2 regions of the Enterobacter sp. CP102 genome follow, and region 2 is predicted to be linked to the other one. Evidence: predicted binding sites of a transcription regulator. Region 2 holds the regulator's gene; the other holds the start of a gene.
What was found. The regulator PurR, encoded in region 2, represses purine synthesis genes. The targets are predictions, from matches to a motif close to CANGCAAACGTTTGCNTG.
Positions count from the first base shown of each region.

Region 1: the regulator PurR is predicted to act here: its motif matches at 8,626-8,643, upstream of N1249_RS00420 (NCS2 family protein).

Region 1 is NZ_CP104014.1:80,219-96,096, reverse strand. It holds gene ligB (NAD-dependent DNA ligase LigB) at 1-1,146, opposite strand, end outside; gene gmk (guanylate kinase) at 1,398-2,021, shown strand; gene rpoZ (DNA-directed RNA polymerase subunit omega) at 2,076-2,351, shown strand; gene spoT (bifunctional GTP diphosphokinase/guanosine-3',5'-bis pyrophosphate 3'-pyrophosphohydrolase) at 2,371-4,485, shown strand; gene trmH (tRNA (guanosine(18)-2'-O)-methyltransferase TrmH) at 4,490-5,179, shown strand; gene recG (ATP-dependent DNA helicase RecG) at 5,183-7,264, shown strand; gene gltS (sodium/glutamate symporter) at 7,267-8,469, opposite strand; gene N1249_RS00420 (NCS2 family protein) at 8,695-10,086, shown strand; gene N1249_RS00415 (AsmA family protein) at 10,206-11,900, shown strand; gene yicI (alpha-xylosidase) at 11,994-14,312, opposite strand; gene N1249_RS00405 (glycoside-pentoside-hexuronide family transporter) at 14,325-15,716, opposite strand.
Region 2 is NZ_CP104014.1:1,996,370-2,012,247, reverse strand. It holds gene N1249_RS09470 (aldo/keto reductase family oxidoreductase) at 1-818, opposite strand, end outside; gene N1249_RS09465 (DUF1289 domain-containing protein) at 867-1,106, opposite strand; gene eptA (phosphoethanolamine transferase EptA) at 1,255-2,880, shown strand; gene N1249_RS09455 (TetR/AcrR family transcriptional regulator) at 2,922-3,521, shown strand; gene N1249_RS09450 (alkene reductase) at 3,575-4,672, shown strand; gene gloA (lactoylglutathione lyase) at 4,772-5,179, shown strand; gene rnt (ribonuclease T) at 5,275-5,934, shown strand; gene grxD (monothiol glutaredoxin 4) at 6,008-6,355, opposite strand; gene N1249_RS09430 (C40 family peptidase) at 6,694-7,461, shown strand; gene sodB (superoxide dismutase [Fe]) at 7,584-8,165, shown strand; gene N1249_RS09420 (MFS transporter) at 8,204-9,370, opposite strand; gene N1249_RS09415 (YnhF family membrane protein) at 9,535-9,624, opposite strand; gene purR (HTH-type transcriptional repressor PurR) at 9,922-10,947, shown strand; gene punR (DNA-binding transcriptional activator PunR) at 10,964-11,875, opposite strand; gene punC (purine nucleoside transporter PunC) at 11,991-13,190, shown strand; gene cfa (cyclopropane fatty acyl phospholipid synthase) at 13,492-14,640, shown strand; gene N1249_RS09390 (riboflavin synthase) at 14,673-15,311, opposite strand; gene mdtK (MdtK family multidrug efflux MATE transporter) at 15,536-15,878, shown strand, end outside.

The DNA.
Region 1 (15,878 bases), 1.9 Mb from region 2:
CCCCCGCCAGACAACCTTATCAACCCGGGGAATGCCCTGCCCGGCAAGGCTCACCAGGATCTGATCCCCTGGGGCAATATCCAGCGCCTGCCAGCGGGCAACAGAGCCCAGGTTAACCCGTTGAACGCGTTTGTCATCCAGTTGCACAGGCTCCAGCGCGGCAATAACCGAAATCTTGCCCGTTCGTCCCACGGTGAAACGGATATCCCTTACCTCCGCAACCTGCGAAACCGGTGCATATTTCCACGCAACCACCCAGTGCCCTTCTCCGGGCAGCCAGCGCTCACCCGGTGGCTCATTCGCTGAACGAACGACAATGCCGTCAGTGGCAAAAGGGAGCGGGGAAGTAAGCCACTGCGCACGCTGCTTCTCGACATCATCCACTGAGCGGACGGGTAGCGTATAGCGTGCCGTAAGGGGAAATCCGGCCTCTGTTAACGCCGCAAGACGCCGCGGCATGGTTGCCGGGCCATCCGGCCAGGCCCAGATAAACACGCCGATGCGGCTTAATTGCAGTTTGTCCGTTTTTCGCATCAGGGCGCCAGCTACCTTCGCCCGGGCATTCATGCCGCCCATCTGCTTCTGGATATGGTTGTCGCTCAGAAGGAATAACTCGCCCTGTAACACACTGTTCGCCAGCGCGCCTTGCTGGTGACCGGGCACCGAGGGTATTGCGTGAACCTGCTCAGTCCAGTCTTCCCCTTTGTTGCCGTCCCCACGGCTAATCGCCTGGGTTAACACCCCGTTGCGATAGACCAGCGTCACCGCCACACCGTCGACTTTTGGCTGCACCCAGAGATCGCTGCGCGCCTGCATCCATTGCCGAAGCGCCGTTTTATGCATCACTTTTTGCACCCCGGTATGGGAAACAGGATGCTGTATATTCCCCGCCAGCACGGGGATCGCCACGTCCGCAGGCTCGCTGCCAAAGCAACGCTGCCACTGTTTCAGCCGTGCAGTGAGCTGATCGTACACGTCATCGCTGACCGGGCTGCTGCCTTGTTGCCAGTACGCATCGTTCCAGCGCTTAAGCTGCGCACTGAGCGTCGCTATTTCTTTGTCTGCTTTTGCTGGCGGCCAGACCGGGCAAACCGCCACGCTATACCCGCACCACAGCAACATCATCCCGCTTATCCATCGCCACATCGCTACCCCTCCATTGAATGGCCAGAGGTATAACGCGATACGTGTCTGGGTGCTAACGTCGAAACTTCAACCTGCGAGGCGTTATCCAGGATTTATTGCCGTTGCAGCAAACCGTATGTAAAACCGGAAAACGTTACGCAAAATTCAATAAACCTGGTGAAAAAGTGTGACAAAGGCTACGTCACAGGACGGTGACGTGTATAATAAGCCCGTATGTAGGACTTCTTCGCTAACACATACAAAAGACTCTCATGGCTCAAGGCACGCTTTATATTGTTTCTGCCCCTAGTGGCGCGGGTAAATCCAGCCTTATTCAGGCACTGTTAAAAACCCAACCGTTGTACGACACGCAGGTTTCTGTTTCTCACACCACGCGCCAACCGCGCCCGGGTGAAGTGCACGGTGAACACTATTTCTTTGTGGATCATGACGAATTCAGAGCGATGATCGGCAGAGATGCGTTTCTTGAACATGCAGAAGTTTTCGGTAACTACTACGGCACTTCGCGTGAAACCATTGAGCAGGTTCTGGCGACGGGCGTGAATGTGTTCCTCGATATCGACTGGCAGGGCGCAGCGCAAATCCGTAAGAAAATGCCTGATTCGCGCAGCATCTTTATTTTACCGCCATCGAAAGATGAACTGGATCGCCGCCTGCGTGGCCGCGGTCAGGACAGCGAAGAAGTTATCGCAAAGCGTATGGAACAGGCAGTTGCAGAAATGAGCCATTACGCGGAATATGATTACCTTATTGTGAATGATGATTTTGATGCCGCACTGAGCGATCTCAAAACCATTCTTCGCGCAGAACGTCTGCGTATGAGCCGCCAGAAGCAGCGACATGACGCATTAATCACCAAACTGTTGGCAGACTGAACCCACTTTCAGTATCATGCCCAGTCATTTCTTCACCTGTGGAGCATTTTAAGTATGGCACGCGTAACTGTTCAGGACGCTGTAGAGAAAATTGGTAACCGTTTTGACCTGGTGCTGGTCGCCGCGCGTCGCGCTCGTCAGATGCAGGTAGGCGGCAAAGATCCGCTGGTACCGGAAGAAAACGATAAAACCACCGTTATTGCACTTCGCGAAATCGAAGAAGGTCTGATCAACAACCAGATCCTCGACGTGCGTGAGCGCCAGGAGCAGCAAGAGCAGGAAGCCGCAGAACTGCAGGCCGTAACCGCCATTGCTGAAGGTCGTCGTTAATTAAACCTGCGGGTCGCCCTTGTATCTGTTTGAAAGCCTGAATCAGCTGATTCAACACTACCTGCCGGAAGACCAGATTAAGCGTCTCCAGCAGGCGTATCTCGTTGCACGTGACGCTCACGAGGGCCAGACACGTTCAAGCGGTGAACCCTATATCACGCACCCGGTAGCGGTGGCCTGTATTCTGGCCGAGATGAAACTCGACTATGAAACGCTGATGGCCGCGCTGCTGCATGACGTGATCGAAGATACCCCCGCCACCTACCAGGATATGGAACAGCTGTTTGGCAAAAGCGTTGCCGAACTGGTGGAAGGGGTGTCTAAGCTTGATAAGCTGAAATTCCGCGACAAGAAAGAGGCGCAAGCCGAAAACTTCCGCAAGATGATTATGGCGATGGTGCAGGATATCCGCGTCATACTCATCAAACTCGCCGACCGTACACACAACATGCGCACGCTGGGCTCACTTCGCCCGGACAAACGTCGCCGCATTGCCCGTGAAACCCTCGAAATCTATAGCCCGCTGGCGCACCGTTTAGGTATCCATCACATTAAAACCGAGCTGGAAGAGCTGGGTTTTGAAGCGTTGTACCCGAACCGCTATCGCGTGATTAAAGAGGTGGTGAAAGCCGCACGGGGTAACCGTAAAGAGATGATCCAAAAAATCCTCTCTGAAATTGAAGGGCGTTTACAGGAAGCGGGAATTCCGTGCCGCGTCAGCGGTCGCGAAAAGCATCTGTACTCCATCTACTGCAAAATGGTGCTCAAAGAGCAGCGTTTTCACTCGATCATGGACATCTACGCGTTCCGCGTCATCGTCCACGATGCCGATACCTGCTATCGCGTACTGGGCCAGATGCACAGCCTCTACAAACCTCGTCCTGGTCGCGTCAAAGACTACATCGCCATTCCAAAAGCGAACGGCTATCAATCTTTGCATACCTCAATGATCGGCCCTCATGGCGTTCCTGTTGAAGTGCAGATCCGCACCGAAGACATGGACCAGATGGCAGAAATGGGGGTCGCGGCACACTGGGCGTATAAAGAGCACGGCGGCGAAAGCAGCACCACCGCACAGATCCGCGCGCAACGCTGGATGCAGAGCCTGCTGGAACTGCAGCAGAGCGCCGGTAGCTCGTTTGAATTTATCGAGAGCGTTAAATCCGATCTCTTCCCGGATGAGATTTACGTTTTCACACCAGAAGGGCGCATTGTCGAACTGCCTGCTGGTGCAACACCGGTCGACTTCGCTTACGCAGTACATACCGATATCGGCCATGCCTGTGTTGGCGCGCGCGTCGACAGACAGCCTTACCCGCTGTCTCAGCCGCTCTCCAGCGGTCAGACGGTGGAAATTATCACCGCGCCGGGCGCACGTCCAAACGCGGCCTGGCTGAACTTTGTCGTCAGCTCTAAAGCGCGCGCCAAAATTCGCCAGTTACTGAAAAACCTCAAACGCGATGATTCGGTAAGCCTGGGCCGTCGTCTGCTCAATCACGCGTTGGGTGGCAGCCGTAAGCTTGCGGAGATCCCGAAAGAGAACATCCAGCGCGAGCTGGAGCGCATGAAGCTTGCGTCACTTGATGACCTGCTGGCAGAAATCGGCCTCGGCAACGCCATGAGCGTGGTCGTCGCGAAAAACCTGCAACAGGGTGATGCCTCTGCTGCGCCATCCACTACGCAAGGCCACGGCCATCTGCCGATCAAAGGCGCGGACGGGGTGCTGATCACCTTCGCCAAATGCTGCCGACCGATCCCGGGCGATCCGATTATTGCGCACGTCAGCCCGGGCAAAGGCCTGGTTATCCATCACGAATCCTGCCGTAACATCCGTGGCTACCAGAAAGAGCCAGAGAAGTTCATGGCGGTCGAGTGGGATAAAGAGACGGCGCAGGAATTTATCACCGAAATTAAGGTGGATATGTTCAACCATCAGGGTGCACTGGCTAACCTGACGGCGGCGATCAACACGGCCTCTTCAAATATTCAGAGCCTGAATACCGAAGAAAAAGATGGCCGCGTTTACAGTGCCTTTATCCGCCTGACGGCCCGTGACCGCGTGCATCTGGCAAACATTATGCGCAAAATCCGCGTGATGCCGGACGTGATTAAAGTCACCCGAAACAGAAACTAGTTTTATGAATGCACAACGTTATGCACGTATCTGCGAGATGCTCGCCAGGCGCCAACCGGACCTGACGGTCTGCATGGAGCAGGTCCATAAACCTCATAACGTCTCAGCGATTGTCCGTACCGCCGATGCCGTGGGCGTGCATGAAGTGCACGCCGTCTGGCCGGGTTCCCGGATGCGCAACATGGTATCCGCAGCGGCAGGCAGCAACAGCTGGGTATCAGTGAAAAACCATCAGACCATTGGCGAAGCCGTATCGCACCTGAAAGGGCGCGGGATGCAGGTTCTTGCCACCAACCTGTCCGATAAAGCCGTCGACTTCCGCGAGATAGATTACACCCGCCCGACCTGTATTCTGATGGGTCAGGAGAAAACCGGGATCTCGCAAGAAGCGCTGGATCTGGCGGATCAGGACATCATCATCCCGATGATCGGCATGGTGCAGTCGCTGAATGTTTCCGTGGCCTCGGCGCTCATTCTGTATGAAGCGCAACGCCAGCGTCAGAACGCCGGGATGTACAAACGCAGCAACAGCATGTTGCCGGAAGACGAACAGCAACGCCTGCTGTTTGAAGGTGGCTATCCGGTGCTGGCCCGCGTGGCGAAACAGAAAAAATTGCCTTACCCCCACGTCAACGCGCAGGGCGAAATCGAAGCCGATGCCGAGTGGTGGTCCACCATGCAGTACGCAGGGTAACCCATGAAAGGCCGCCTGCTGGATGCCATTCCGCTTAATACGCTGACAGGCGTGGGTGCGGCGCAAAGCAGCAAACTGGCGAAAATTGGCCTGCACACCGTGCAGGATCTCCTGCTCCACCTCCCCCTGCGTTACGAAGACCGTACCCAGCTGTATAAAATTGGCGATCTCCTTCCCGCGATTTACGCCACTGTTGAAGGCGAAGTGCTGAACTGTAGCGTCACTTTCGGCGGCCGCCGGATGATGACCTGCCAGATTAGCGACGGTACTGGCATCCTCACCATGCGCTTTTTCAACTTCAGCGCAGCAATGAAAAACAGCCTGGCCACTGGCCGGCGTGTGCTCGCGTACGGGGAAGCTAAACGCGGTAAATACGGCGCGGAGATGATCCACCCGGAATACCGTGTGCAGGGCGATCTCAGCACGCCGGATCTACAGGAAACGCTCACTCCGGTTTACCCGACCACCGAAGGCATTAAACAGGCCACGTTGCGTAAGCTCACCGATCAGGCGCTGGAGTTGCTCGATACCTGCGCCATTGCCGAACTGCTGCCACCTGAGCTCGCTCAGGGGATGATGAGCCTGCCGCAAGCGCTGCATACGCTGCATCGCCCGCCTCCGTCGCTACAGCTCAGTGATTTAGAAAGCGGCCAGCATCCGGCACAGCGGCGGCTTATCCTTGAAGAATTACTGGCGCATAACCTGAGTATGCTGGCGCTGCGTGCAGGCGCGCAGCGCTTCCACGCTCAGCCGTTAAGCGCCCGTGATGATTTAAAAGATAAGCTGCTGGCATCGCTACCGTTTAAACCGACGGGCGCGCAGGCGCGCGTGGTAGCCGAAATTGAACGTGATATGGCGCTCGATGTACCCATGATGCGTCTGGTGCAGGGCGACGTGGGTTCCGGTAAAACGCTGGTTGCAGCACTGGCCGCCCTGCGTGCGATTGCCCACGGCAAACAGGTGGCGCTGATGGCACCCACTGAGCTCCTGGCAGAACAACACGCAAACAACTTCCGCAACTGGTTTGCCCCGCTTGGTGTTGAAGTCGGCTGGCTTGCCGGTAAGCAAAAGGGCAAAGCGCGTCTTGCGCAACAGGACGCCATTGCCAGCGGCGAAGTACAGATGATTGTCGGCACGCACGCCATCTTCCAGGAGCAGGTGCAGTTTAATGGCCTGGCACTGGTGATCATCGACGAACAACACCGTTTTGGTGTGCATCAGCGTCTGGCGCTATGGGAAAAGGGTCTTCAGCAGGGCTTCCATCCGCATCAGCTGATCATGACTGCGACACCTATCCCCCGCACCCTGGCGATGACCGCCTACGCCGATCTGGATACGTCGACTATCGACGAGCTGCCGCCGGGCCGTACGCCGGTCACCACGGTTGCCATCCCGGACACGCGCCGCAGCGATATCATCGATCGCGTACGCAACGCCTGCACTCATGAAGGCCGCCAGGCGTACTGGGTCTGCACGCTGATTGAAGAATCCGAGCTACTTGAAGCGCAGGCGGCAGAGGCAACGTGGGAAGAGCTGAAGCTGGCCCTGCCGGAGCTGAACGTGGGTCTGGTTCACGGGCGTATGAAGCCTGCCGAAAAACAGGCGGTGATGCAGTCATTCAAACAGGGCGATTTGCATTTGCTGATTGCCACCACGGTCATCGAAGTGGGTGTGGATGTTCCTAACTCCAGCCTGATGATCATTGAAAACCCGGAACGTCTTGGTCTTGCACAACTCCACCAACTGCGTGGCCGCGTCGGGCGTGGTGCCGTGGCTTCCCACTGCGTATTGCTCTACAAAGCCCCGCTTTCGAAAACGGCACAAATGCGTTTGCAGGTATTACGCGACAGCAACGATGGCTTCGTGATTGCGCAAAAAGATCTGGAGATCCGCGGCCCGGGCGAATTGCTGGGCACACGTCAGACGGGGAACGCCGAATTCAAGGTGGCCGACCTGCTACGCGATCAGGCCATGATCCCCGAAGTTCAGCGCCTGGCCCGCCATATTCATGAACGTTACCCGGATCAGGCAACCGCGCTTATTGAACGCTGGATGCCTGAAACCGAGCGCTATTCCAACGCCTGATATCAGGCAAACATTGGCAGCATCAGGTACAGCTTGATCACCAGCGCGTTGACGATATCAATAAAGAACGCCCCCACCATCGGAACCACCAGAAACGCCATATGAGAAGGTCCGAATCGCTCGGTGATCGCCTGCATGTTGGCAATGGCAGTTGGAGTCGCCCCCAGACCAAACCCGCAATGCCCCGCAGCCAGTACCGCGGCATCGTAGTTTTTACCCATCATGCGCCAGGTAACAAACATGGCGTACAGAGCCATAAATATGGCCTGAACCGCCAGAATAGCGACCATCGGCAGCGCCAGAGAAGCCAGCTCCCACAGCTTGAGGCTCATCAGCGCCATCGCCAGGAACAGTGACAGGCAGACGTTACCCAGCACCGAAACGGCGCGTTCGAACACGCGGTAGAAGCCCATTGCGGCCAGGCCGTTACTCAGCACCACCCCGACAAACAGCACGCAAACAAATGTCGGCAGTTCAAACGCGGAGCCTGCCAGCCATTGCGCAACCACTTTGCCCACGGTCAGGCAGATGGCAATCATCGCGATGGTTTCGATCAGCACCAGCGAGGTGATACTGCGCCCGACATCCGGCTTTTCAAACGCCGTAGGCACCAGTTCATCGTCCGGTCTGCCGTCTGGCGTCGTGGAGTGCTTCACCAGATAGCGCGCCACCGGGCCGCCAATCAACCCACCCAGCACCAGACCGAAGGTTGCGCAGGCCATCGCCACTTCCGTTGCGTTTTCAAAGCCGTAACGCTCAATGAACAGCTTGCTCCACGCGGCACCGGTGCCATGTCCGCCAGACAGCGTGATAGAACCTGCCAGCAGCCCCATCAGCGGATCCAGCCCCAGCAACGTCGCCATGCCGATACCGATGGCGTTTTGCATCAGTAACAGCCCAACCACCACAATCAGAAATACGCCCAGCACTTTGCCGCCCGCACGCAGGCTCGCCAGGTTGGCATTCAGGCCGATAGTGGCAAAGAAAGCCAGCATCAGCGGGTCTTTCAGGGACATATCAAAATCGATTTCCCAGCCCATGCTTTTTTTCAGCACCAGCAGGGCCAGCGCCACCAGTAATCCACCGGCAACGGGTTCAGGAATGGTGTACTTCTTAAGAAGGGAAACACTGTGTACCAGCTTACGGCCAAGCAGTAAGACCAGCGTTGCGGCAACAAGCGTCGACAACGTATCGAGGTGAATCATAGAAGGCTCCTTATTCTGCGCGTATTCCATTCACACGCGGCGTTATCCTGGCTGGTTTGCGCTCGTCATGAGCCACCAGCGCAAAAAGTGTAATTTTTTTTCCTGATGGGGTGTAGAAAAGGTGTCCGCAGCGGCAGATTTTCTTATCTTTTTTTGCTGGCAATCGTTTGCTTTTACCAACTGGTCAGATAAAATGCCCGCTTTTCTACCGTGGGATTGCTGCCGATGTCCGTTAACACCATAGAGTCTCCCGATGCGCAACCGATTGCGCAGTCGCGAAACAGTGAATTGATCTACCGCCTTGAAGATCGCCCACCGCTGCCTCAAACCTTGTTCGCCGCCTGTCAGCATTTACTGGCAATGTTTGTTGCGGTGATCACGCCTGCTCTGCTGATTTGCCAGGCGCTTGGTTTACCGGCTCAGGACACACAGCACATCATCAGCATGTCCCTGTTCGCCTCTGGCGTGGCTTCGATTATTCAGATTAAAGCCTGGGGTCCGGTGGGTTCGGGTTTGCTGTCGATTCAGGGCACCAGTTTTAACTTTGTGGCACCGCTGATTATGGGCGGCACGGCGCTGAAAACCGGTGGTGCGGATGTCCCGACCATGATGGCGGCGCTGTTCGGTACGCTGATGCTGGCAAGCTGCACGGAGATGGTGATCTCCCGCGTACTGCACCTGGCGCGCCGGGTGATCACCCCGCTGGTATCCGGCGTGGTGGTGATGATTATCGGCCTGTCCCTGATTCAGGTTGGCCTGACTTCCATCGGCGGCGGTTATGGCGCAATGGCCGATCACACCTTCGGCGCACCGAAAAACCTGCTGCTGGCTGGCGTGGTGCTGGCGATCATTATTCTGCTTAACCGTCAGCGTAACCCTTACCTGCGCGTAGCGTCACTGGTGATCGCCATGGCGGCCGGTTATCTGCTGGCATGGGCACTGGGGATGCTGCCGGAAAATACTGCACCAGCCAGTAGTGCATTCATCACCATCCCAACCCCGCTGTACTACGGCCTGGGCATTGACTGGAGTCTGCTGGTGCCGCTGATGCTGGTCTTTATGATCACCTCGCTGGAAACCATCGGTGATATTACGGCGACGTCTGATGTCTCTGAGCAGCCGGTTTCTGGCCCGCTGTATATGAAACGCCTGAAAGGCGGCGTACTGGCAAACGGCCTGAACTCGTTTGTCTCTGCGGTGTTCAACACCTTCCCGAACTCCTGCTTCGGCCAGAATAACGGCGTGATCCAGCTGACCGGTGTTGCCAGCCGTTACGTTGGTTTTGTGGTGGCGCTGATGCTGATCGTGCTCGGCTTGTTCCCGGCAGTGAGTGGTTTTGTGCAGCACATTCCTGAACCCGTGCTTGGCGGTGCAACGCTGGTGATGTTCGGGACTATCGCTGCATCGGGCGTGCGCATTGTCTCGCGCGAGCCGCTGAACCGCCGCGCGATCATGATTATCGCGCTGTCTCTGGCTGTCGGCCTGGGCGTTTCTCAGCAGCCGCTGATCCTTCAGTTCGCCCCGGACTGGCTGAAAAACCTGCTCTCTTCCGGCATCGCGGCTGGCGGTATTACTGCCATCGTACTGAACCTCGTTTTCCCGCCTGAAAAAAATTGATCGCCATCACGGCAGGCAGTCAATGCCTGCCGTGACATCTAATTACACCATTCCCGCCTTGAGCATTGCGCATAAATCGTGCATAACTCCTTTATGTGCGTTTCGCGGGATGGAAGACCATGAAATTTATTGGAAAGCTGCTCGTTTATCTTCTGATAGCCCTGTTAATTGTGCTTCTGGGGTTCTATTTCCTGCTCCAGACTCGCTGGGGTGCGTCGGAGGTCAGTAGCTGGGTCACGGTTAATACCGATTACGAACTCAGCTTCGACCAGATGGATCATCGCTTCTCGTCACCTTCCCACATCATTCTGGAAAACATCACCTTTGGCCGCGACGGCAAGCCCGCCACGCTGGTTGCGAAAAAAGTGGATATCGGTTTAAGCAGCCGCCAGATAACCGACCCGCTGCATGTGGATACCATCACGCTGTATGACGGAACGCTGAATCTCTCTCCGCAAACGGCGCCTCTGCCCTTCCAGGCCGACCGCCTGCAGTTAAACAACATGGCCTTTAATAGCCCGAATACCGACTGGGATCTGAGCGCACAGAAAGTGACGGGCGGCGTGAGCCCGTGGCAGCCAGAGGCAGGTAACGTGCTGGGTAAAAACGCGCAGATCCAGATGAGTGCCGGGTCGCTTACCCTGAATGGCGTACCAGCCAGTAACGTGCTGATCCAGGGGCAACTCAACGGTAAAGAGGTGGTTCTGAACACCATTGGCGCAGATATGGCGCGCGGCTCGCTCACCGGCTCTGCCCTGCGTAACGCCGATGGTAGCTGGATTATCGACTCCATGCGCCTGAATGACATCCGATTGCAAAGCGATAAATCTCTGATGGATTTCTTTGCGCCTGTCACCACACTGCCTTCCTTGCAGATTGGCCGGCTGGAAGTGACCGACGCGCGCCTGCAAGGCCCGGACTGGGCGGTGACCGATCTCGATTTAAGCTTGCGCAACCTGACCCTGAGCAAAGGCGACTGGCAAAGCCAGGAGGGGCGGTTATCGATGAACGCCAGCGAGTTTATCTATGGCTCTGTGCATCTGTTCGACCCGATCCTGAATGCAGAATTCGCCCCGCAGGGCATTGCGCTGCGCCAGTTTACCTCTCGCTGGGAGGGTGGCATGGTGCGTACCTCCGGCAACTGGCAGCGCGACGGAAAATCGCTGGTGCTGGACGATGCCGCCATTGCCGGGCTGGAATACACTCTGCCGCAGAACTGGAAAAACCTGTGGATGGACCCGCTGCCTGAATGGCTAAACAGCGTGACGCTGAAAAAATTCGGCCTGAGCCGCAACCTGGTGATTGATATCGATCCGGCCTTCCCGTGGCAAGTCACCTCTCTGGACGGCTACGGGGCGAACCTGCAACTGGCAAAAGACCGCCAGTGGGGCGTGTGGAGCGGTAGCGCAACGCTGAATGGCGCAGCGGCGACCTTCAACCGCGTCGACGTACGGCGCCCGTCACTTACGCTTAATGCCAACGCATCGACCGTTAACATCAGCGAGCTGAGCGCCTTTACCGAGAAAGGCATTCTGGAGGCCACCGCGGCGGTTTCACAGCTGCCGCAACGACAAACCACAGTCAGCCTGAACGGGCGAGGCGTGCCGCTGAACGTGATCGAGCACTGGGGCTGGCCAGCGCTGCCGATTGCGGGGGATGGCAATGTGCAGTTGACCGCCAGCGGAAGCGTGCAGGACAAGGCCCCGCTGAAGCCAACCGTTAACGGAAAGCTGAATGCGGTGAATATGGATAAGCAGCAGGTTGAGCAGACAATGGCCGGTGGGGTAGTGTCGACGGTTCCGGTGGCACAATAAATAAGCCGGGTGGCGGCTACGCCTTACCCGGCCTACGGTGCAGTGCTTCTGTAGGCCCGGTAAGCGAAGCGCCTCCGGGCATTTTTTAAACATTCAAAGGTGAATCACCACCTCATTCCCCTCGGCTTTCACCACCACGCCCCACTCGCTGCCCGCATGTGAACCGCCTTTCACGCCGCTCACCTGCTGCACGTTGCGCAGGCAGACGGACCAGTTTCGCGCCTCACCTTCACCTTTGATGGTCACCGTGCCGCCGCTGCGTGTGGCCTTCAGCGTAAACACCACCGAGCCATTCGCCGCAGGCACTTCGCTGACAGCCGTTGCGCCATCGCCCAGGTTAAACAGCTGGAACGCTGTGCCCTCGTTCCACGCGTAGTCTGGCTTCTGGTTGTTGCTACCCAGCGCCAGCAGGGTGTTATCGCGCACATACACCGGCAGGCTGCGGAAGTCGTGCTGCTGTTTATGCCAGCGGCTGCCCTGGATTTCATCGTTGTGCCACAGATGGGTCCAGCGTCCTTCCGGCAGATAAAACTGCACATCACCCGCTTCGGAGAACACCGGCGCAACCATCATGGAATCACCGAGCATGTACTGGCGGTCGAGATAATCGCACGCCGGATCGTCCGGGAATTCCAGCATCATCGCCCGCAGCATCGGAGTGCCCTGCTCACGCGCCAGCGCGGCCTGGCGATACAGATACGGCATCAGCTGGCATTTCAGCTGGGTGAAGTGGCGCACCACGTCGCAGGACTCGTCATCGTACGCCCACGGCACACGGTAGGATTTGCTGCCGTGCAGACGACTATGGCTGGAGAACAGCCCGAACGCGCACCAGCGTTTGTAGACATGCGCCGGGGCCGTATTTTCGAACCCGCCAATATCGTGGCTCCAGAAGCCAAAGCCAGACAGACCAATCGACAACCCGCCGCGCAGGCTTTCTGCCATCGATTCATAGTTGGCGTAGCAGTCGCCGCCCCAGTGCACCGGGAACTGTTGCGCCCCCACAGACGCTGAACGGGCAAACAGCACCGCCTCTTCTTCGCCGACGGTGTCTTTCAGTACGTTCCACACCAGTTCGTTATAGATGTAGGCGTAATGGTTGTGCATTTTCTGCGGATCCGAGCCATCAAACCATTGCACATCGGTCGGAATACGCTCGCCGAAGTCGGTTTTAAAGCAATCCACGCCAATATCCACCAGACCTTTCAGCTTGTCGGCGTACCACTTACAGGCTTCCGGGTTGGTGAAGTCATAAATCGCCAGGCCCGGCTGCCACTTATCCCACTGCCACAGAGAGCCATCCGGGCGCTTAAGCAGATAACCTTTCTCTTTCAGCTCGTTAAATACCGGTGATTTCTGGCCAATGTACGGGTTGATCCACACGCAGACTTTGAGCCCTTTTTCTTTCAGGCGGCGGATCATCCCTTTCGGGTCCGGGAAGGTCACCGGGTCCCACTCAAAATCGCACCACTGGAAGGCTTTCATCCAGAAGCAGTCGAAGTGGAAAACGTGCAGCGGCAGGTCGCGCTCGGCCATACCGTCGATAAAGCTGTTAACCGTGGCTTCGTCATAGTTGGTGGTAAACGAGGTGGTCAGCCACAGGCCGAAAGACCATGCCGGCGGCAGCGCCGGACGCCCGGTGAACTGCGTATAGCGGTTTAATACCTCTTTCGGCGTCGGGCCGTCGATCACGAAATATTCCAGATGCTCGCCTTCAACGCTGAACTGCACTTTGGAGACTTTCTCAGAGCCGATTTCAAACGAGACGTTCTCCGGGTGATTGACCAGCACGCCGTAGCCGCGGTTGGTGAGGTAGAACGGGATGTTTTTATACGACTGTTCGGTACTAGTGCCGCCGTCGCGGTTCCAGGTTTCGACCGTCTGGCCGTTGCGCACCAGCGCGGTAAAGCGCTCGCCCAGCCCGTAGACCGTTTCGCCCACGCCCAGATCCAGACGTTCGAAGAGATAGTTGCGATCGGTGTTGCTGTCCTGCACGTAGCCGTTGTTTTTCAGCTGGCTGCCGGTGATACGCTGGCCATTGCGCAGGAAATCCAGCGCCCAGAACTCACCTTTGGTGACGCGCACGCTGACGTTGCCGCTTTTCAGCTCGGCATATTCCGCATTGTTTTCAATCTCTACCTTCACGTCTTTCAGTACGTTCAGCGGATAGTGCGGGCCGTTGTCCAGCGCCCCCTGGAAGTGCTCAATGCGCACCCCGACAATCCCTTCCTGCGGCGCGAACAGACGAACCGTAAACATCAGGCTGTCAAGCTGCCAGGCGCGCTCGCGCACATCACGCGGCGCAACGTAGACCACCAGGTCGTTGTCCTGCTGCTCCACATCGAATACCTGCACCGGGTAAGTTACGTCCAGGCCAGGTTGAATGAGCCAGTTTCCATCACTGATTTTCATCTTATCGTCCTCTTAGTTCTGTAATTCTTTGCTGACCGGCAGGTTCTCGAACTCCTGCTGGTTGCGGCGCGCGCCCTGCGCCAGCTCGCCCATGATTTTGGTCAGGAATGGCGTTTTCAGCGTGTAATAGCGTTTGGCGATAATGGCGCTCAGCACATAGCACACCGCCGGTGCCAGCGTGAACAGGCCAACAATAATGCTGATGGTCGCGCTGTTTTGCGTTTTGGCTGCGGCATCGTAGCCACCGCCTGCCAGCATCCAGCCAATCATTGCCCCGCCCAGCGCCAGGCCGAGTTTCAGCACGAACAGCGTGCCCGCAAAGCTGATGCCGGTAAGGCGTTTGCCGTTGGTCCATTCGCCGTAGTCGACGGTGTCGGACATCATCACCCACTGGATTGGCGTGACCAGCTGGTGCAGCACGCCAATCACAAAGATGAAGGCGAACATCAAAATAGTGGCGTGGAACGGCACGAAGAACATCGCCACGCTGACCACCGCCAGGGCGGCGTTGGTCCACCAGAAGATGCTGACTTTGCATTTCCAGTCGGTGAGCGGTTTGGCGAGCGCGGAGCCAATCAGGTTGCCAACGCAGTAGGTGGTGAGGAACGCGACGAAAATTTCCGGCGAGCCCATGATCCAGGTGCAGTAGTACATCATCGCCCCACCGCGCACGCAGACGGCAAGGATGTTGAGGATGGTCAGCACGCCAACGATCCGCCACTGGTCGTTGTTCCAGATATCGCGCAGATCTTCACGCATGGAGGTGGTGCTTGGCGGCACCTGGATGCGCTCTTTGGTGGTGAAGAAGCAGAACGCCAGCATCAGGAACGCAACCACCGACAGCACGGCAATCCCGCCCTGGAATCCAAAGGCTTTGTCTTCGCCGCCAATCAGATTCACCAGCGGCATCATCAGCACGGTGGAGAGCATTCCACCCGCCGTCGCCAGGACAAAGCGCCATGATTGCAGGGAGATACGCTGTGTTGGGTCATTGGTGATAACCCCGCCCAGCGCGCAGTAAGGGATGTTGACCACGGTGTAGAGCAGGGTCAGCAAGGTGTAGGTGACGGCGGCGTAAATCAGTTTGCCGTTATGGCTGAGGTCCGGCGTGGTGTACGCCAGCACGCAGACGATGCCAAACGGGATGGCGCCGAACAATATCCACGGCCGGAACTTGCCCCAGCGGCTGCGGGTACGGTCGGCAATAAGGCCCATGCACGGATCGGAGATAGCATCGAGCGCACGCGCCAGCAGGAACATCGTCCCGACAAACCCGGCAGGGATGCCGAAGATATCGGTGTAGAAAAACATCATGTACAGCATCACGTTATCAAAAATGATGTGGCTGGCGGCATCACCCATGCCGTAACCAATTTTCTCTTTTACTGACAGAACTTCGCTCATCGTTTTTATCCTTCACGCTCCAGGAGGAGCTGAGACCGGTTTCAGATGTTGTAAACCATTGGTGAAGGAGCGGGTATTCTGATATCTCGTTAGCAGATTACGTTTCTTGTTTTTTGTGATCGCGTTAAAAGTTGATGAACACAAAGTGCTAACGTGAGGATT
Region 2 (15,878 bases):
ATCGCCGCGCGCACACGTTCAATTTTACCGGAACCGATAATCGGCAGCGGTTTTGACGGCAGACGCATGATCCACGCATACACTACCTGTTCAATGCTTTCCGCATTCAGCTCCTGTGCGATGGTGCTCAGTTCATCACGCAATGGCTGGAAGGCATCATCATTAAACAGACGCCCGCCGCCCAGGCACGACCACGCCATCGGGCGGATGCGCAGTTGTTGCAGCTGATCGAGCGTACCGTCCAGCAGCAGCGGCTGGTGAACAGGTGAAATCTCGACCTGGTTAGTAGCCAGCGTAAATGGCAGGCGCGACTGAAGTAAAGCGAACTGTGCAGGGGTAAAGTTCGATACCCCGAAATGACGGACTTTGCCGCTCTGGTGCAGATTCAGGAAAGCCTCCGCCACTTCATCAGCATCCATCAGCGGATCCGGGCGATGGATCAGCAGCAAATCGATATGGTCAGTTGCCAGATTAACCAGTGATTGCTCTGCGCTTTTTACGATGTGGTCGCGGTCGGTAATGTAGTGGCCAAGCGCGTGCTCTGGTTTAGCCGTGGTGGCGATGCCGCATTTCGTGACGATCTCCATACGCGAGCGAAGCGCCGGAGCCAGCTTAAGTGCCTCACCAAACGCGGCTTCACACAGGTAGCCACCATAGATATCGGCATGATCGACGGTGGTGATCCCTAAATCGAGATGCTCTTCAATGAAGCTCGCGAGCTGAACAGGGGACATATTCCAGTCCATCAGCCGCCAGTAACCCATCACAAAACGGGAAAACTCCGGGCCCTGGGGTGCAAGGGTAATACGCTGAACCATAACAATTTCCTCAAGGAAGTGATGTCATGAGTATACGCAATTACGCTGCTAAAAAAGTGAAGGTTGCTGAGGTTCTTCGGTTTCGCCCGCTTTGTTTGCGCGTATTTTGCGCAGCAGACGCTGTCGACACAGGCGCAGGACGTCCTGTTTTTGCGTGTCGCTAAAATTTTGCCAGTTAAAACGCTCGTCACGGGTGCGCATACACCCACGGCAATATCCGCGCTCATCTGACTGACAAATTCCCCGGCACGGGCTCTGGATGGGGAAAAACTCCAGTTGCTCTGCCACACACACCTCCAGAAACCGATTATCACCTACAGTGAAGACGTTAAATGCCGCTCATGCAAGGGCTTTACCACAGAAATATGGCATTAAGGTTTCACTAATCTTCTCTCCCTATACTCGCCGCATCACTATAAAGAATGGTTTGTTAATGATGTGGTTGATTAAAAAGTTACAATGTAACGACATTAAATTTACTCTGGGTTGTGCCCTCTTTTTTACCGTGCTGAATGCCCTGTTCATCCAGCGCAGCTGGGCCATCATAGCCCCTGCACAACTGCATGATATGCTTTTCGCGGCGTCCGTTCCGCTGGTGCTGTTTTGCGGCTGGGTCATTGTTTTTAGCATTCTCAATATTCCCTTTATCCGTAAGCCGCTGCTTATCCTGTTGACCATGGGATGTGCTGCAGCCACCTATTTTATGTATACCTACGGCGCGGTTATCGATCAGAACATGATTGTTAACGTGTTCGAAACCAACTCCCAGGAAGCGACCGCTCTGGTAACACCGCAGATGATCATCTGGATTGTCATTGCCGGTCTTATTCCATCCGTGGTGTTAGCCCTGACGCGTATACGCACCGGTAAATGGTGGTACGCGCTGCTGACGCGTATTGCCGCGATGCTCGGCGCGCTGCTGGTGATCATTCTGGTCGCCTCCGTGTTCTATAAAGATTACGCATCGCTGTTCCGTAACAACAAAAGCATCGTCAAGATGGTGACCCCTGCCAACTACGTCAGCGCCATCATGAAATACAGCAAAACCCGCTGGTTTGCAGGCGATCAGACGCTGGTGCGTATTGGTGAAGATGCCCAAAAAGGCCCGGTGATTGCCGGGCAGCAGAAAAAAACAGTGCTGGTATTGTTGGTCGGTGAAGCGTCCCGTGCGGCGAACTACTCTCTTAACGGTTATGACCGTGAAACCAACCCTGAGCTGAAAAAGCAAGACATCATCAACTTCCCTCAGGCGTCCTCCTGCGGGACAGAAACCGCGGTCTCCGTTCCTTGCATGTTTTCTGGCATGACGCGTAAGAAATATGATGCTGACCTCGCCCGCCACCAGGAAGGGTTGCTCGACGTGCTGGGACATGCAGGTATCAACCTGTTGTGGCGCGATAACGATGGCGGCTGTAAAGGCGCTTGCGACCGTATCCCGCATACGGACATGACTCAGTGGAAACTAGACCAGTTCTGCAAAGACAAATCCTGTATTGATGACGTCAATTTCTATCGTCTGGATAACGTGCTGGACGGCCTGAAGCAGGACACGGTTCTGGTCATTCACCTGATGGGCAGTCACGGCCCGGCGTACTATCGCCGTTACCCGGATAACTTCCGCAAGTTCACGCCAACCTGCGATACCAACGAAATTCAGGATTGCGATCATCAGGCGCTGATTAACACCTATGACAACACTATCCTTTATACCGACAGCATAGTGAGCAGGACTATCGATACCCTGAAAGCTCGCCAGGGAAGCATGAACACGGCATTGATTTACCTGTCGGATCACGGTGAATCACTGGGCGAAAGCGGTATCTACCTGCACGGCACGCCGTACATGCTGGCGCCTGAACAACAAACACATATTCCGTTTATGTTCTGGCTCTCTCCCGACTACGCGAAAAACTATGGCGTTAACGGGCAATGCCTGCGCGACCATGCAGCAAAAGATGCGGTTTCACAGGACAATTTATTCTCAACGGTACTGGGGATGATGAACGTGAAATCAAAGGTTTATCAGCAACAGCTGGATATCCTGAACGCATGTCGTCAATAAACCCGCTTGCAATAGACCGATTGGTCTATTAGAGTGCCGACATGAGCAGAAATACTGAACACGATACGCGCGAACACTTACTGGCTACAGGCGAGCGTCTTTGTATGCATCGCGGGTTTACCGGTATGGGGCTTAGCGAACTGTTAAAAACCGCTGAGGTGCCGAAAGGGTCGTTCTACCACTACTTTCGCTCTAAAGAAGCCTTTGGCGTGGCGATGCTTGAACGGCACTATGCCAGTTACCATCAGCGCCTGGCCACCCACTTTGCCAGTGGCGAAGGTAACTTCCGGGATCGTGTTCTTAACTACTATCAGGAAACGCTGACCCAGTTCTGTCAGCAGGGCATTATCAGCGGATGCCTGACGGTAAAACTCTCTGCAGAGGTGTGCGATCTTTCCGAAGATATGCGTGCCGCAATGGACAAAGGTGCCAGTGGCGTTATCGCCCTGCTGGCCCAGGCGCTTGAGAAAGGCCGCAATGAAAAAACGCTGGCCTTCCCCGGTGAGCCACTTACCCAGGCGCAGGTGCTCTATGCGCTCTGGTTAGGTGCAAACCTGCAAGCCAAAATTTCTCGCAGTGCTGTGCCGCTGGAAAGCGCACTGGCACATGTGAAAAGCAGTATTACAACGCCTGGCGTTTAGCAGGCGTTTTTATTTACCCAATTACTAGTCGACTGGTCTACTCAGGAGTCTCTATGTCAGCTGAAAAATTATTTACCCCACTGAAAGTGGGTGCCGTTACCGCGCCAAACCGCGTGTTCATGGCCCCTCTCACCCGTCTTCGCAGCATTGAACCGGGTGACATCCCAACCCCATTGATGGGTGAATATTACCGTCAGCGCGCAAGCTCAGGGCTTATCATCTCTGAAGCTACGCAGATTTCTGCCCAGGCAAAAGGTTATGCTGGCGCACCTGGCCTGCACAGCCCGGAGCAAATCGCAGCCTGGAAAAAAATCACCGCCGGTGTTCACGCTGAAGATGGCCGCATCGCCGTACAGCTGTGGCACACCGGTCGTATCTCTCACAGCAGCATCCAGCCTGGCGGCCAGGCTCCGGTTTCCGCCTCTGCGCTGAGTGCAAACACCCGTACTTCATTGCGCGATGAAAACGGCCATGCCATCCGCGTCGATACCTCTATGCCGCGTGCGCTGGAGCTGGACGAGATCCCGGGTATCGTGAACGATTTCCGCCAGGCCGTTGCGAATGCGCGTGACGCCGGCTTCGATCTGGTTGAGCTGCACTCTGCTCACGGCTACCTGCTGCACCAGTTCCTGTCGCCGTCTTCTAACCATCGTACTGACCAATACGGCGGCAGCGTTGAAAACCGCGCGCGTCTGGTTCTGGAAGTGGTTGATGCCGTCTGCAAAGAGTGGAGCGCCGACCGTATCGGTATCCGTGTTTCCCCGATTGGTTCGTTCCAGAACGTTGATAACGGTGCGAATGAAGAAGCGGATGCCCTGTACCTGATTGAAGAGCTGGCAAAACGCGGCATTGCTTACCTGCATATGTCTGAACCAGACTGGGCGGGCGGTCAGCCATACACTGAAGCTTTCCGTCAGAAAGTGCGCGACCGTTTCCACGGCGTGATTATCGGTGCCGGTGCCTATACACCAGAGAAAGCAGAAGATCTGATCAGCAAAGGGCTGATCGATGCGGTGGCATTTGGTCGTGATTACATCGCTAACCCGGATCTGGTTGCCCGTCTGGAACGTAAAACGGCACTGAATCCACAGCGCCCGGAAAGCTTCTACGGCGGCGGCGCTGAAGGTTACACCGACTACCCTTCCCTGTAATTCCTCCTTGTGCATTGATAGCGGCGACATTTCGCCGCTATACTAAAACATCGTTTCTGTTCAAAAAGATAATCCAATCCATTGGTTAATGAGGAAATTATGCGCCTACTTCACACCATGCTGCGCGTTGGCGACCTGCAACGTTCTGTCGATTTCTACACTAACGTGCTGGGTATGACGCTGCTGCGCACCAGCGAAAACCCGGAATACAAATATTCACTGGCATTCGTAGGCTACGGCCCGGAATCAGATGAAGCAGTTATCGAGCTGACCTATAACTGGGGCGTAGACAGCTATGAGCTGGGCACGGCATATGGCCATATCGCGCTGGAAGTGGAAAATGCCGCTGAAGCCTGCGAACGCATCCGCAGCAACGGCGGCAACGTGACCCGTGAAGCTGGCCCGGTCAAAGGTGGCACCACGGTCATTGCTTTTGTTGAAGATCCAGATGGTTACAAAATCGAGCTGATTGAAGCCAAAGACGCTGGTCGCGGTCTGGGCAACTGATCCCGCAGGGCGCAATATGCGCCCGTAGTTTTACTGCATCCCCTCTTAAAATTTGCCATAATGCGCACTGCTTTTTCCCCATGTAAGAGACCCTGATGTCCGATAACGCTCAATTTACCGGTCTGTGCGACCGTTTTCGTGGTTTTTATCCCGTTGTCATTGATGTAGAAACAGCCGGATTTAACGCTAAAACCGATGCGCTGCTTGAAATTGCCGCCATCACGCTGAAGATGGATGAACAGGGCTGGATTTCACCGGACACCACGCTGCATTTCCACGTTGACCCGTTCGAGGGTGCCAACTTACAGCCAGAAGCGCTGGCCTTTAACGGCATTGACCCGCATAACCCCCTGCGTGGCGCTGTAAGCGAATACGATGCACTGCACGCCATTTTCAAAATGGTGCGCAAAGGCATGAAGGACAATGATTGCAGCCGCGCGATCATGGTGGCGCATAACGCAACCTTCGATCACAGTTTTATGATGGCGGCTGCCGAACGTGCATCGCTCAAACGCAACCCTTTCCATCCGTTTGTTACCTTCGACACCGCAGCCCTGAGCGGCCTGGCGCTGGGACAAACGGTATTATCCAAAGCCTGCATCACGGCAGGAATTGCGTTTGACGGGACTCAGGCGCATTCCGCGTTATATGACACCGAACGCACGGCCGAACTGTTCTGCGAAATTGTGAACCGCTGGAAACGTCTTGGCGGCTGGCCGCTACCGATGGGCGATGAGGCAGATATTCAATCGTAGGTCGGGTAAGCGCAGCGCCTCCCGACAAAAAAAAGCGACCTCGACGGGTCGCTTTTTTATTTTCGCAGATAACTTACTCTGCGTCTGGTTCTTCAGTTTTGTACTTAGCAGCGGTTTCTTTGATCAGCTGTTGCAGTTCGCCACGCTGATACATTTCGATCAGGATGTCGCAACCGCCAACCAGCTCACCATCAACCCACAGCTGCGGGAAGGTCGGCCAGTTTGCGTATTTTGGCAGCTCAGCGCGAATGTCCGGGTTTTGCAGGATATCAACGTAAGCAAAGCGCTCGCCACAGGCAGACAGCGCCTGAACTGCTTGTGCGGAGAAACCGCAGCTTGGCAGCTTCGGAGAACCTTTCATGTACAGGAGAATTGGGTTTTCAGCAATCTGGTGCTGGATTTTTTCAATAGTGGTGCTCATGTCTTGCTTCCTTTAACTTCTGTTACGGCATTCGTCTGACATTGTAGCGGTTCAGAGCGGCATCGGAAAATAACATTTTTTTCACGTCTATATATTTTAAACGTTACCGGCATAAGTTGCATTCCAAATGTAGCTTAACCCTGCTGCGGGTAAGGTTTTGCTTAAGGAGTAAACAATAGTGCTACAGATTGATGAATTTTTTTGCACTTGCTAACGAAACATAATTTTAGATTGAAAAATGCTATTAACTTATCGGGTTTTTATAGATTAGAATCGACGGGTTTTGAAAATCACACGCAGGTATGATTGATGACCTGCATTTACCAGGGGACTGGCCAGTGGCGCGGATAAATAAAATCTCGATCACGCTCTGTGCTTTATTGTTTACGACACTCTCTTTCACGCCAGTGGCTAACGCCTCCCAGCAGGCGCGGCATTCTGCTGTACAAAAAACGCACCTGGCGAAAGTCACAGAACGTAAGAAAAAAACCAGCAGTAAGAACGAAAAGAAAAAAACCACCGCACAGACAAAACGTACTGCCTCCAGCAAAGCCAAAATCACTCACACAACCTCATCCAGCTCGCGCAAAGCCCAGCAAACTGCCGCTAATCTCGTTACCGAAAAATGCACGACCCGCAAAGGTCACAAAGTGAAGTGCGTTAAAGGAATGAAGGTTGCGGAAGTGCATAAAGTACGCGTCCAGAAAGCGCAAAAAACCGCGATGAACAAGCTGATGGGGCAAATTGGCAAACCTTATCGCTGGGGCGGAACCTCACCCCGTACCGGTTTCGATTGCAGCGGTCTGGTGTATTACGCTTACAAAGATCTGGTGAAATTCCGTATTCCGCGTACCGCAAACGAAATGTATCACCTGCGCGATGCTTCACCGGTCGATCGTGGTGAGCTGGAAAACGGCGATCTGGTGTTCTTCCGCACTCAGGGGCGCGGCACGGCTGACCACGTGGGTGTTTACGTGGGTAACGGGAAATTCATCCAGTCCCCCCGTAGCGGCCAGGACATTCAAATCACTTCTCTGAGCGAAGATTACTGGGTACGCCACTACGTTGGCGCACGCCGAGTGATGACCCCGAAAACCATTCGTTAATCCCTGCCCTGCCGCGTCTGCGGCGGGGTAAGTTCCTCTTTTGCATACCCTTTCAATTTGCTACTCTATCCTTGTTGTCCGTATGGTTATTGGCAACATAAAAAATAATAAGGAGAGAAGCAATGTCGTTCGAATTACCTGCATTACCGTATGCAAAAGACGCCCTGGCTCCACACATTTCCGTGGAAACCCTGGAATATCACTACGGCAAACATCATCAGACGTATGTCACCAACCTGAACAATCTGATCAAAGGCACTGACTTTGAAGGCAAAACGCTGGAAGAGATCGTGCGTAGCTCTGAAGGTGGCGTGTTTAACAACGCCGCTCAGGTCTGGAACCACACGTTTTACTGGCACTGCCTGGCACCGAATGCAGGCGGAGAACCAACCGGTGAACTGGCCGCCGCCATCAATGCTGCGTTCGGCAGCTTTGCTGATTTCAAAGCAAAATTCACTGACGCAGCGATTAAAAACTTTGGCTCCGGCTGGACCTGGCTTGTGAAAGAAGCCGATGGCAAACTGGCTATCGTATCAACATCCAACGCGGGTACACCGCTGACCACCAGCGCAACTCCGCTGATGACCGTCGATGTGTGGGAACATGCTTACTACATCGATTACCGTAACGCGCGTCCGAACTACCTGGAGCATTTCTGGGCGCTAGTTAACTGGGAATTTGTTGCGAAGAACCTCGCAGCGTAAGAGACACGCAGAAGGGTTCGCCCTTCTGCGTTTTTTGATTATTCAGCAGCGCAGGCCGTTTCTGGCTGTTTACGACCCGACATCAATACCAGCAGTAACCCCAGAGCGGCAATAATCGCTCCCATCACCGGCACAAAGCTGTACCCCAGGCCACCCGAAATCACTGCACCGCCAGCCGCTGCACCCAACGCATTACCCAGGTTAAACGCACCAATATTCACGGATGAAGAGAGTCCAGGTGCCTCATGAGCCACACGCATGACACGCATCTGCAACGGTGGAACCACGGCAAAGGTTGCTGCACCCCATACCACCATCGCAATGGCCGCGCCAAACTCGTTACGCGCCAGCCACGGAATGGCCACCATGATGACAATCAGCAGCGTTAAGAAGCCTTTCAGCGTGCCGCTCACGGAACGATCTGCCAGCTTGCCGCCCAGATAGTTACCAATAGAGAACCCTACGCCAATCAGCACCAGCATCGCGGTAATAAAGACCGGCGTGGCATGAGTAATATCGTGCAGCACGGGCGAAATATAGGTATAGAGCGTAAACATCGCCCCTGCCCCCAGTACCGTGGTCAGAAGCGCAGACAACACCTGAGGACGCACCAGCACGGACAGCTCTTTGCGTACATCCGGGCGTTCACCAGCGCTGCCTTTTGGCAACGAGAAGAACAGTGCGACCATCGCAATCACACCCAGTGCAGCGGTTGCCAGGAACGACATACGCCAGCCGATGGCTTCACCCAGCCACGTGGCCGCAGGGACACCGCCGATATTGGCGATGGTCAGGCCCATGAACATGGTTGCCACGGCGCTGGCCTGCTTATGTTTAGGCACCACGCTTGCGGCAACCACCGAACCCAGTCCGAAGAAAGCACCGTGGTTAAGGCTGGTCAGGATACGTGACAGCATCAGCGTGGTGTAATCCGGTGAAAGCGCAGAAAGCACATTCCCCAGCGTAAAAATGGCCATCAGGAAAATCAGCGCATTACGGCGCGCACGGTGTGAAAGCAGCAGCGTCATTAACGGTGCCCCTACCATCACACCAATTGCGTAGGCGCTAATCAACATACCGGCCGCAGGGATAGAGACGTCCACACCCCGGGCGATAACAGGCAATAACCCCATCGGGGAAAATTCGGTGGTGCCAATCCCAAAAGCGCCAATCGCCAGGGCCAGCAGTGGAAAATTGATTTTCATGAGTCAACTCCGGATGCCGTGTCGTACCGCGACACAGAACAAAGAAGTCAAAAGCATGACACCAATCACAAAAAATGAGAAGTTAACAATTTGGCAAAAGATTTTTGCCGGAGAAGTAACAATCGGGGAAAATCCGGAGGGAGAGCGTTCTCCCCCCGTTTGAATCAGTGCAATACAGCCGTCAGACCCGCGGCAACAATCAGAGCCAGCACGATAACGGTGGTCGTCAGCGAAAACTTAAGATCGGTACTCATCAATTTTTCTCCTTTTAATCACCTTACGAAAAGTGAGCTTGCTCATTTTTACACAGTTTACGTCAAAAATCTTCCTGGATTTAAACTGATATCCACTTTTGCTCTTCCCCTTTTCATCAAGATAGGACAAAATTCCACGCTAAATTTATTAGCGTACCGGCCATTGACCCCCTCCTGACGTCCTGTGTCGTTTTCCCGGCGTGTCGCAATTCCAGATTGCGTGATAAGGGTGAGAGAAGGCAAACGTTTACCTTCAAGTTTTTCAGGAGCTTAGGATATGGTCTGGAGTGACATTTAATGGCAACAATTAAAGACGTGGCAAAACGCGCAAACGTTTCCACTACAACCGTATCACATGTAATTAACAAAACCCGTTTTGTAGCGGAAGAGACGCGTAATGCCGTCTGGGCGGCGATCAAAGAACTGCACTATTCGCCAAGTGCGGTCGCGCGTAGTCTGAAAGTTAATCACACCAAATCCATTGGTTTGCTGGCCACCAGCAGTGAAGCTGCGTATTTCGCAGAGATCATCGAAGCGGTCGAGAAAAACTGCTTCCAGAAAGGCTATACCCTGATCCTGGGTAACGCGTGGAACAACCTTGAGAAACAGCGCGCGTACCTGTCGATGATGGCGCAAAAACGCGTGGATGGCCTGCTGGTCATGTGTTCTGAATACCCGGAATCTGTGCTCTCGATGCTGGAAGAGTATCGGCACATCCCGATGGTGGTGATGGACTGGGGTGAAGCGCGCGCCGATTTTACCGATTCCGTTATCGATAACGCCTTCGAAGGCGGCTACATGGCCGGTCGTTATCTGGTGGAACGCGGTCACCGCGAGATCGGCGTGATCCCGGGCCCGCTGGAGCGTAACACCGGTGCAGGCCGTCTGGCCGGGTTTATGAAAGCCATGGAAGAAGCGCTGATCACCGTACCGGAAAACTGGATTGTTCAGGGTGACTTTGAGCCTGAATCCGGTTATCGCGCGATGCAGCAGATTGTCTCCCAGCCGCATCGTCCGACTGCCGTCTTCTGCGGCGGCGATATTATGGCAATGGGTGCGCTTTGTGCTGCCGATGAGCTGGGTCTGCGCGTACCGCAGGATATTTCTGTGATCGGGTATGACAACGTGCGCAACGCGCGTTTCTTCACTCCGGCGCTGACCACCATTCACCAGCCGAAAGATTCTCTGGGTGAAACTGCCTTCAATATGCTGATGGACAGGATCGTTAACAAACGTGAAGAGTCACAGTCAATTGAAGTCCACCCGCGTCTTATTGAGCGTCGCTCCGTTGCGGATGGTCCTTTCCGCGACTACCGCCGTTAATCGTGTACGGAGCCAGTTAATCTGGCTCCCGTAACCACTCCCTGTTCAGCGTTTCACTGTCTCCCAGATAATCCAGCAGCCACGCCATCGCGGGCGATACATCGCTTTGCTGCCAGGTCAGACAACATGCCGCGTCCGGGAACGGGTTTTCCAGCTCAAGAGCAACCCACTCTCCGGCATCGATTCGTGGTCTGGCAAAATGGACCGGCACCATCGCCACACATAACCCGGCAGTGAGGCAGGTCGCGGACGACTCCCAGTCTGGCGCAATCACCCGCCGCTGGTTATCCAGCAGCCAGGTTACACGCTTGGGTAGCGAGCGTGACGTATCTTCCAGCACCAGCGAGGGCCAGTTACGCAAGGTATCGTCACTTAACGGTCCCGGCATTGCCGCCAGCGGGTGATCGCTTGCCACCACGCATTTCCAGCTTAACATTCCCATATCGCGAAATGCGTAACGTCCCCCTACGGGTATGGCCTGTGTTGCGCCGATCGCCATCTCTGCCCTGCCGTCTGCCAGTGCATCCCAGACACCGTTAAAGACTTCCTGGGATACCCGCAGCTCGACATCGGAGAAGTGGCGATAAAAATCGACAATCATCTGCCGGGTACGTTCGGGTTTGACGATGTTATCCACTGCAATAGACAGATGCCCTCGCCAGCCGTTTGCAATCTGCTGACACTGTTCACGGGTGATCTGCATTTTTTTGATAACAGAACGCCCTTCTTTCAAAAACCACGCCCCGGCAGGCGTTAACTCCACGTCGCGATGGCGGCGTTCAAACAGCGGAACCGCCAGCCATTCCTCAAGCTGACGCACCGTGTAGCTGATGGCCGAGGGGACGCGGTGGAGTTCCTGCGCGGCTCCGCTGAAGCTGCCATTACGGGCGACAGCATCCACAACTTCAAGAGAATAATCTGACCACATTTTCTGCCTGCAAAAAATTTGAATGCACCCGCCAAATATTAGCGTTTCACAAGCTGCTTTGCACTCCCTACACTCTGCGCCAACGTACACCTGCCTCCTTAAGGAGAATAAAACAATGCAACCCAGGAAAGGTTTTTTAGTCTGGCTCGGCGGCTTAAGCGTGCTGGGCTTTTTAGCTACCGATATGTACTTACCCGCATTCGCCGCCATGCAGGAAGATTTGCAAACGCCTGCCGCAGCCATCAGCGCCAGCCTGAGTTTGTTCCTCGCCGGGTTTGCCTTTGCGCAGCTGCTGTGGGGACCGCTCTCTGATCGTTTTGGTCGTAAACCGGTGCTGTTACTGGGCCTGGCCATTTTTGCCGTGGGCTGCCTTGGGATGCTGTGGGTACGCGACGCGACCTGGCTACTGGTGCTGCGTTTTGTTCAGGCCGTCGGCGTTTGTGCCGCAGCGGTCACCTGGCAGGCGCTGGTGACGGATTACTATCCGGCCTCACGGACTAACCGGATTTTTGCCACCATTATGCCGCTGGTTGGCCTTTCCCCTGCGCTGGCTCCCTTGCTGGGCAGCTGGATCCTGGCGCACTTCGACTGGCAGGCGATTTTCGCCACCCTGTTTGCCATCACTCTGGTGCTGATGCTGCCCGCATTCGCCCTGAAACCCGCGCATAAAAAAGAGACGCACCCGGAAGCGAAGCCGATTACCTTTACCTCTTTGCTGCGCACCAAAGCGTACCGCGGCAACGTGCTTATCTACGCTGCCTGCTCCGCCAGCTTCTTCGCATGGCTGACCGGCTCCCCCTTTATTCTGCATGAGATGGGTTACAGCCCGGCCGCCATCGGCCTGAGCTATGTTCCACAGACCATCGCCTTCCTGGTAGGTGGTTACGGTTGCCGCGCGGCGCTGCAAAAATGGCAGGGTCAGCAGATGTTACCCTGGCTGCTGGTACTGTATGCGTTAAGCGTTGTGGGTACCTGGGCCGTCGGCTTTATTCCGGGCGCAGGTCTGGTAGAAATCCTGATCCCGTTCTGTGTGATGGCGATTGCTAACGGTGCCATTTATCCGATTGTAGTGGCGCAGGCTTTACGCCCATTCCCGCAGGCTACGGGCCGTGCGGCAGCCTTGCAGAACACACTGCAACTGGGGCTGTGCTTCCTGGCAAGCCTGGTAGTATCGGCACTGATTGCGACGCCGCTGCTTACCACCACCAGTGTGATGTTGGTGACCGTTGCCCTTGCTGGCATCGGCTATCACATGCAGTCATCGGCACACCGTGAGGAAAATACGGCAGGCCAGGCTGAAACATCTCACGCATAATCGCGCCAGCAATTATGTTACATTTCAGTGATTAGGTTGCTAAGAGTTTTCTGTTGAATCACCAAATTTTGAGGCCTATACTAAATTTGGTTCGATTAAATACGATAAATATTAAGTGTTAACGGGAGCCGGAGTGCTCCCGTTTTACCATGGAAGGCCTTTCGGCAAGGGCTATCTCCCTTCCTCTGTTCTACGTCGGATACTAGCCTCACGGGGCGTAATACCGTGAGATTTCTCACAAACCAAGAAAAGCGTCTACGCTGTTTGAAGGTTCTAATCACAGCAAGGTGATGGAGAAGCTATGAGTTCATCGTGTATAGAAGAAGTCCGCGTTCCGGACGACAACTGGTCCCGGATCGTCAGTGAATTATTGAGTCGTGCAGGCATCACTATTAACGGGTCTTCCCCATCCGACCCCCAGATCAAACATCCCGACTTTTTCAAACGTGTATTGCAGGAGGGATCGTTAGGGCTGGGTGAAAGCTATATGGATGGCTGGTGGGACTGCGAACGGCTGGATATCTTTTTCTCAAGCGTTTTACGTGCAGGGCTGGAAAGCCAGCTACCCCGCAATGTGAAAGATACCCTGCGTGTCGCGTCTGCCCGCTTGTTCAACCTGCAAAGCAAAAAACGGGCATGGATCGTGGGTAAAGAGCATTACGATCTGGGTAATGACCTCTTTAGCCGGATGCTTGACCCTTACATGCAATACTCATGCGCCTACTGGAAAGAGGCCACCACGCTTGAGGATGCACAGCAGGCAAAATTGCGTCTGATCTGCGAGAAATTGCAGTTACAGCCGGGGATGCGCGTGCTGGATATCGGCTGCGGCTGGGGTGGTCTTGCGTACTATATGGCGAAAAACTACGGTGTCAGCGTGGTGGGTGTGACCATCTCTGCGGAACAGCAGAAAATGGCGCAGGAGCGCTGTCACGACCTCGACGTCAATATTCTGCTCCAGGATTACCGTGAGCTGAACGATCAGTTCGACCGCATTGTCTCTGTCGGGATGTTCGAACACGTTGGGCCGAAAAACTACAACACCTATTTTTCGGTGGCAGACCGTAACCTGAAACCGGATGGCATCTTCCTGCTACACACCATAGGTTCGAAAAAGACCGACCATAGCGTTGATCCCTGGATCAACAAATACATCTTTCCGAATGGCTGTTTACCGTCGGTTCGCCAGATTGCGAACGCCTGCGAACCCCACTTTATTGTGGAAGACTGGCATAACTTCGGCGCAGATTACGACACCACGTTGATGGCATGGCAGTCGCGTTTTCTCAGTGCCTGGCCGGAGATTGCTGACAACTATTCCGAACGATTCAAACGGATGTTCACGTATTACCTTAACGCCTGTGCAGGCGCATTCAGGGCGCGTGATATACAGCTATGGCAGGTGGTCTTCAGCCGTGGTGTTGAACACGGTTTGCGGGTCGCCCGCTAAAAAAATAACCCCGGATAGCCGGGGTTATTTTTTTATTCTTCTTCAGATTTTATTATTGCGGCTTCTTTTGCCGCCAGCACGCGCTCGACGGTATCCACAACCGCCTGCGTTTGCGGATCTATTTCGATATTTACGCGATGCCCCAGTTTTTTAGCACCCAGCGTAGTGCGCTGTAATGTTTCAGGAATTAAATGCACGCAAAAACGCGTTGGTGTCACTTCGCCAACCGTCAGGCTAATACCATCAATGCCAATAAATCCTTTATACAGGATGTATTTCATTAATGTCGTATCCTGCACTTTAAACCAGATTTGGCGGTTATTTTCAGAGGTCAGGATTTTCGCAACTTCAGCCGTCGTCATGATATGGCCAGACATCAGATGCCCACCGATCTCATCGTTGAACTTCGCCGCACGCTCTACGTTTACGGTATCGCCAACCACCAGCTCACCCAGATTGGTGATGCGCAGCGTTTCTTTCATTAAATCAAAGCTGATGTGATTGCCGTTAATTTCAGTGACCGTCAGGCAGCAGCCGTTATGCGCAACCGATGCCCCGGTTTCCAGGCCATCGAGCATATATTCCGGCAGCTCGACAACATGGGTGCGGAAATTGGGTTTTTCATCAATGGACACCAGTTTAGCCGTGCCCTGAACAATACCAGTAAACATGCTTACAACTCCTGTTTCTTCGGACGGTGCTGACACCGTTTAATCCCACCACAATAACAGTTGGAAAAACAGGTTGCCAGTGCAGCGCATTTTCTGGCGATTTTTTCACTAGATAATTAGTTAAAGCCCGCTACAATAGCTGCCATCCCCCTGCATTTTCTTCTTGCTGCCAGTAACGGCGGCTTTTTTAGTCTCTCAAATAACTACAATACAAAGGTGTTCACGTGCAGAAGTACATGAATGAAGCGCGTCAGTTGTTGGCACTGGCTATACCAGTGATCATCGCGCAGGTTGCCCAAACCGCAATGGGATTTGTGGATACGGTGATGGCAGGTGGCTATAGCGCCACCGATATGGCCGCCGTTGCAATCGGAACCTCTATCTGGCTGCCGGCCATTCTCTTTGGCCATGGCCTGTTGCTGGCCCTGACTCCGGTTATCGCCCAGCTGAACGGCTCCGGCCGCCGCGAGCGTATCGCGCACCAGGTGCGTCAGGGATTCTGGCTGGCGGGTGCGGTCTCCGTGCTGATTATGGTGGTGCTGTGGAACGCAGGTCATATCATCCGCT